DNA from 3 places in the Hoylesella shahii genome. Region 2 is predicted to be linked to each of the others. Evidence: riboswitches for the same ligand, from Rfam matches in the RefSeq annotation. Region 2 holds a riboswitch; each other region holds the start of a gene.
What was found. A riboswitch is a leader RNA that binds a small molecule or an ion and turns the genes downstream of it on or off. The one in region 2 is predicted to bind cobalamin.
Positions count from the first base shown of each region.

Region 1: linked by a shared signal. The riboswitch ahead of QME03_RS00510 (TonB-dependent receptor plug domain-containing protein) and the one ahead of QME03_RS09535 (right-handed parallel beta-helix repeat-containing protein) in region 2 are both predicted to bind cobalamin.
Region 3: linked by a shared signal. The riboswitch ahead of QME03_RS05990 (ribonucleoside-diphosphate reductase subunit alpha) and the one ahead of QME03_RS09535 (right-handed parallel beta-helix repeat-containing protein) in region 2 are both predicted to bind cobalamin.

Region 1 is NZ_CALKQY010000003.1:18,666-20,934, forward strand. Features, by position in the region: gene QME03_RS00510 (TonB-dependent receptor plug domain-containing protein) at 1-1,413, opposite strand, end outside; cobalamin riboswitch at 1,454-1,649, opposite strand; gene QME03_RS00515 (hypothetical protein) at 2,022-2,269, opposite strand, start outside.
Region 2 is NZ_CALKQY010000064.1:18,777-21,045, reverse strand. Features, by position in the region: gene QME03_RS09535 (right-handed parallel beta-helix repeat-containing protein) at 1-1,098, opposite strand, end outside; cobalamin riboswitch at 1,271-1,455, opposite strand; gene QME03_RS09530 (PfkB family carbohydrate kinase) at 1,844-2,269, shown strand, end outside.
Region 3 is NZ_CALKQY010000041.1:19,895-22,163, forward strand. Features, by position in the region: gene QME03_RS05990 (ribonucleoside-diphosphate reductase subunit alpha) at 1-1,286, opposite strand, end outside; cobalamin riboswitch at 1,355-1,638, opposite strand; gene bcp (thioredoxin-dependent thiol peroxidase) at 1,776-2,228, shown strand; gene QME03_RS06000 (TonB-dependent receptor) at 2,252-2,269, opposite strand, start outside.

The DNA.
Region 1 (2,269 bases), on a different contig from region 2:
TACTGCAGTTTCAGGTTTTAATAAAGCGTTGCCCACTTCGGTGTAATACAATTCGTTAAAGGTGGGCATCCGAAAACTTTTTTTGACATAGGCTCTAAGCGAAAAATCTTTGCTTGAAAAAGGATAGAAGTTAACGAAAATGGCAGGCGAGAGGGCAAATTTGCTATTGCCATCGATCAATGTTTTTGTGTGGTCTTTAACAAAAGTGGCCAAAACAGAAGCTTGCAACTTAAGGCGTTGATAGTCGAAAGCTGTGGCACACGATAAGAAATTGCTGAAGCGGTGAGGAAAAACAAATAAGCGAGCATCTGAATCGAGTTTGTTCCACTTGAAATCGTAGCTCAAACTAATCGACCAGTTTGGCATTAATCCCAATACGTTGGCCGTAGAAAGATAAAACTCTTGCTGTTTATAAGTGTTATCAACGGGTAGTTGGGTTGGGTCGTTGTTTACATAATGGGTGCGATAGTAAGCATATTTAGTCAACCATTGCGTAGAAAAGGCATCCGAGAAACTTTTTTGAAAGCGCAATTGCGAAAAGTGGTTATGGTCTGATTGTCTTTCTCCTCGTCGCCACACGTTATTAACAATTGCGCCTGGTATTCCGCGCTGCGAGTTATAGGTGTAAACCTTCCAGTTCCACATGCCATGATCTATTACACCATGGAGGTTTGCTTCAGCTCTTAATGCCCAGATGTCGCCATTTTGGCGTACAGCAGTGGTGTCGTAGGCCACGGAGCGGTCTTGATTATGGCGCAGATAACGAAACTTATACTTACCGCTTGAACTGAGATAGCCCAAACTTAGTGAGGCATTAACAGATTGAGTGAGTTTGTTTTCCCACAACCCCGATAAACGATAAGTATCGCTAGAGGCATTTCCAGCCTTAACTTTTAGGTTAAAAGACTTATTAACACTGAACCGTGGTGTGCGTGTGCGAATATAAACAGAGCCAGCATTTCCAAATTCGCTTGCAGGTTGGAAGATGGCACTTTTCTGACCATTATATAAAGTAATCTCTTCTACATTGTCTAATGACAGTTGGCCCAGGTCTATTTGTCCGTTTTGGGCATTACCAAGTTCAATTCCATCATAAAAAACACCAAGATGGTTGGTGCCCATACTACGGATATTAACCGTTTTTAGTCCGCCAACGCCCCCATAATCCTTAATTTGTAATCCCGAAAAATATCGCAATGCGTCGGCCACACTATGCGCATTAAGTTTTTCGAGCACTTTTCCGTCTAGTTTTTGCGAAGGGATTACTTCTCGATAGGTGTTTTTAGACACAACAATAACCTCGCGCACATGCTGCACCGAGTCTAGTTCCAACTGCTGTTTTTTATTTTGTGCGTGGCTAGATGTAGCCACAACGAGTGCTACACAAAGCCCAAAGATATGTACTCTCTGCATATTTTACGGCTTATCTTATAACCTTTCCTCGAGGTTAAAATAAAGATAATAGGCAATGGCAGGTCTTCTGACTTTGTAGCCCAGCCACAAACGCCTTCCCGAATGTTCCTTATTGGGTTCAGTGGCTTATTTTTTGTGCCTGTAAAAAGGTTACTCACAGCAGCGGGACTGTTCGGGATTTTCACCCGATTCCCTATTAATCGCCTATAAGCGAACCTATTGCCTTACTTTGCAAAGTTAATGATAATATATGGAAAATGGATAGTTTGGCTGTTATAATTATCTTTATTTAAGTTCGAACCGTAGGTTGGGAGTATGTAATTAGTTTTGATTGTCGAGGATTAAAGTGGAAACTAGTGGCAAATAGGGTACTTATTGTTGATAGTGTAAGGTACTAAAAAAACAACGTAGGGATAAATGCTGATCAACTTGATAACTCATTACTTTGGTTATAGAATTGGCTCTGCATTTGTTTTAATAATGCCGATATAGTTTTATTTTTTAATCATTGCAAAAGAAAGGTATTGGGGAGTCTTAATTATTCATCCCTCCCTTTAACTGCAATAAACAATATGTTAAAGATGGTAATAATATTTTACAATGTGGCTTTAAATAACAACGCGTTCTAGAAGAAAAACAGGCTTAAAAACCCCAATAACTGCACAAATAAGAAAAAAATGTGCAGCTGTTTTTGGAGGTAAAGCACGGTGGTTTTGATAAAACACTATGGTTTTAGCACTTTTTTTAGAAGAAAATTGCGCTATATTTGTATTCGCAACATCACAAAATATGAGACAGATTGCTTCAAGTTGAATAGCGTTTTGCTGCAAAACGCAGTGCAATCTGCTGCAAAACG
Region 2 (2,269 bases):
AGAATATTGCACATCAAACTTACTGAAATCTACCTGCACCACGCGTCCTTGGTGTAAAGGCTTGAAGCTAACGATGCGGTTTTGGTTTCCGCCTTCGTAGTTATCGTTATACGTATTGCTTTTTGATTTAAGCGTAAGTTCGCCATTAACGCGCTTTATCTGTGTGCCTTCGGTGGCGTAAACGATGTTTTCCACCAGTCGGTCGCCCGTTAGCAGCGTGGCATTAAGGGCATGTTGGGCATCAGAAAGGGCCACCTGGGTGAGCGAAACACTAACCGTGTTGCCGTTTTCGGCCTCTTCGCTCACGTCGCAAGCAATGAAATAAAAGTTGTTGCCCATGCGAAGTGCAGGTTTATTGGTCACGTTGAGCACCGTTTGTTGGCTGCTAACCTTGGCTTTGGCAATGCAATGGGCGGTGGAAAGGTCGTTTTCTGAAGCGCTTTGATAGAGTCTTAAACCCGTGATGGGTCCGCTATTGTTCACCGTTAATGCGTGAAGTGCAAGCGCAGGCTCGGTCTCGGTGGTGCGAATGCTAAACGCAAGCAGCGGTTGAAGCGAGTCGCCAGCCGCTAGCGTGTGGTCTTGCATAGACGAAGTAACCACTTCGCCGAACCGCATTGCTTGTGGAACGAAGAGACTAACCACGGCTTGAAAACCATTAGAGCGTAAAGCCGTGGTGCTACCAAACACCACGGTGAGTGCGCCTTCGGCGTTGGTGGCTTTCAAAAGGGGCGTTGTGCCCTTACGAACAGTAGCCAAAAGGCGGTCGGCGCGCACCTCTGTGCCATCGTAAACCTCGATAAACTGTTTGTATTGGCTACCTTCGAAGATGTCTACCTTACTAAAATCTATTTGCACTTTCTTACCCGTAATGGTGGGAACAAACGTAATACTACTGGTTTTACCCTCCTTAAATTCGGGCGAAGTTTGGCCATTGGGCCCACCATCGTCGTAAAAGTTGATGGGTGTTTCGCCCACTTCCACGCGCTTAGGCGTAAGTTCCATGAGCACATCTTCATTATTTGCTAAGGCCATTAGTGGCGAAATAGCGAATAAGATGAGTGCACACAGAAGCACATTGAGTTGATGTTGCTTCATGTTTTTATTGTGTTGATGATTTTGATTGATGCTTTAGTGTAGGGTGCTTTGCCCAAACACCAATGCCTTAAAAGGCACTTTGAGGGCTGTGCACAACGTGTAGGGGAAATAAAAAGAAACCTTGCACGCTGCTAGGAGCGTGCGTTGGGCGTAAGGTCTAACCCTGGAGACCGTGTAAACGCAAGCAAAGGCAGGTATTCTGACTTATTGCCGGGCGGTAAACGTCTTCCCAAACGCATGTTCAGTGACAGGTGTTTACGCCTCCAAGGGCAATTCACAGCAGCCGGACTGTACGGGATTTTCGCCCGTTTCCCTATTAAACGCCGTGCATGGCGTACCAATTGCTGCTGCAAAGTTACGAAAAATATACGGGTTAAACATGGCCTTGAATATTAGTTGCCTATTTTTTTCGCCCCACGGTTAGTGGCATAACAAAAACTCAATCAATTGTTTTGCTATCTGATTTAATTTTCGGATATTTGCAAATTAATAACAGAAGCAGGAACATTATCGAGTGGTTTGGGGCAAAACAGTGAAGCAGCGCGCATCGTTGCTATGTGGCAGCGCGCAAAAAACATTCGTTAGCCCTGCTATTGGCTAAGCATGGCCTTGCCTTATTTGCCCTTTACACCCCCTAATGTTGCTTGCGGGGTAGGCTTGGCGAAAGGCAAACATGTGGCTTAAGCCCTAGCAAAGAAGGCTCGATAGCGGCTTTAACAAACAACAATCATTCATCAACCATTGTATGCGCAAAGTAATTGGAGTAGGCGAAACAGTTTTAGACATCGTTTTTAAGCACGAACAGCCCATGGGAGCATTGCCCGGAGGGTCGGTTTTCAACACCATTGTGTCGCTAGGACGCGTTGGAGCCGACGCCACTTTTATCTCTGCTGTAGGCAACGACCGCGTTGGAGCTAACGTTATCAGCTTTCTGAAAGACAATGGCGTGCATGCCGACTACGTAACGAAGTATGCCGAGGGGCAAACGCCTATTTCGTTGGCTTTCTTAAACGAACAAAACGATGCCGATTATCTGTTTTATCACGATAACAAACAACACTCGCCCGACTTTACTTACCCCGATGTTCAGCCCGATGATATTGTTATCTTTGGTTCGTTCTACGCCGTTAGCGCGGCCACAAGGCCACAGGTGGTGTCGTTTTTAGAGTTC
Region 3 (2,269 bases), on a different contig from region 2:
TCGGGGTAACATACGGCAGGGAAAATGTCGTGCGCCTTCATTCTATCGTCGCCATTGTTGGTGCGAAGTTGTAGAAATTCGGGTAAGTCTTTGTGCCAAACGTCTAAGTAAACGGCCACAGCGCCTTGGCGAACACCTAGTTGGTCTACAGCCACAGCAGTGTCGTTAACCAGCTTCATCCATCTAACCACACCGCCAGCAGCACCTTTAAATCCGCGTATGCGACCACCAGCTGCTCTCACTTTACCAAAGTAAAGTCCCATGCCACCGCCGAACTTGCTTACTTGTGCAAAGTTGTCGATGCTGCGGTATATGCCTTCAAGACTATCGGGCACTGTGTCTATGAAGCAGCTTGAGAGCTGATGGAAAGGCTTACGCGCATTGGCAAGGGTGGGCGTAGCCATGGTCACTTCCAGTCGGCTCAGCATATCGTAGAACTTTTTCACCCAATGCAGACGGTTTTCGCCCTCGTTCATCGCCAGGTGTAAGGCAATGCCGAGGAACATTTCCTGAACACTCTCAACAGGTTTATGAGTAAACGACCTGATAACATAACGCTTGATAAGGAGGTCGAGCCCCGAATAGTTGAGCAGTTTGTTGCGTTCTTCGTCGATAAACGAAGCAGCTTCTTGTAGTTCGCTGTCGCTATAAGCCTCGGCAATATATGTTCCGTAAAGGTTTTGACTGGCTAGATGGCGCACCTTTTGCGCAAAATTTTGCAGGTCTTCCACCTGTTCGAAAGCCTGCAAGTCGCGTTGTAGGCGATAGCAAAGCAGGCGTGCAGCAATAAATTCCCAGTCGGGAGTCTCGGCCGATGTAAGTTCCACGGCAGCTTTTATTAGTGCCGAGAGTTTGTCGCGACCATTCATGTCGGCCTTAACAAAGCCCATAAACTTCTCTGTAAGTGCCGAAATGGGGTATAGTTCGGGCGAGAAATCCGACGCGATGCCTTTCAAAGCAGGCGCAATTTCGGGTTGTTGTAGGGTGTTTGCAATCTTGTTGAGCGCTTTACGTTGTTCGGTTCTCTGCCAACGAAACAAGATGTAGCTTTTAGCCTCGGCGTAAAAGCCTCTTTGCATCAGGCTTTTTTCCACCTCGTCTTGAATACATTCAACGTTTTGTTTGGCGGGATTGGTGATAATAATTTGCTCAACAGCGATGGCCACATCGTTAATTTCGTCGTCAACGATGGCTCGCCCAGTGCTTATAAAACTTTTTTTGATGGCCGTGGCAATCTTTTCCCTATCGAAAGGGGCCGTTGAGCCATTTCTCTTGGTTATGTCCATGAGGTGATTTAGACTTGCTTTTGATTTAAAAAAACTTTTCGTGGCGTTCCCTAATCCCACGAGTGAAACGGCACTTTTAAGAATGGGCAGGTCTTCTGACTTTGTTCTAATTCTCTTCGCCTTCCCGATTCGGTGCGCATACCTGGCGCTGTTGTTCCGAAACAGTGGCACACGTTGTGGCGCGTATTTAAAAAAAACTGCATTGTGCAGCACGTTTAGTTGCTTGTTAGCGCCCGTCTTTGGAAGAAAACCATAAAAAACTTACAGCTGCGGGACAGTCGAGGAATTGCACCCCGTTCCCTTTTAATTGCCTAGCGCGTGGCTATGGCAAACCAATTCTGCTACAAAGGTAAGCATTTTGCTGCAAAGGGCGAAACATTTATGTGCCGTTATGAGGGTGATAAATGAGTTTTGGTTGGGGTTAAGGCTTTTCGGAAATTAATGTTTACCTTTGTATCAAACAAACATAATAAAGTATTTTGATTAATGATGGAAATAGGAAGTAAAGCCCCCGAGGTGTTGGGGCACGACGAAAATGGTAATGAAGTGCGCCTAAGTCAATTTAAAGGCAAAAAACTAGTGTTGTATTTCTACCCCAAGGACCTCACTTCGGGCTGCACAACACAAGCTTGCAACCTCAGAGATAACTACGAAGAGCTGAAGAAACAAGGCTACGAAGTGGTGGGTGTGAGCATAAACGACGAGAAATCGCATAAAAAGTTTATCGAGAAAAACAATTTGCCTTTCCCCCTTATTGCCGATGTAGACCAGACCTTGGTGCAACAATTTGGTGTTTGGGGCGAGAAAAGCATGTACGGACGCAAGTATTTTGGCACCTTCCGCACCACGTTTATTATCAACGAAGAGGGTGTTATTACGCGCATTATGCAGCCCAAAGAAATTAAAGTGAAGGAACACGCACAGCAGATATTGGGTGAGTGAGACCTGTAAATGCGCACATGCTTTCACCAACTTATGCTCCA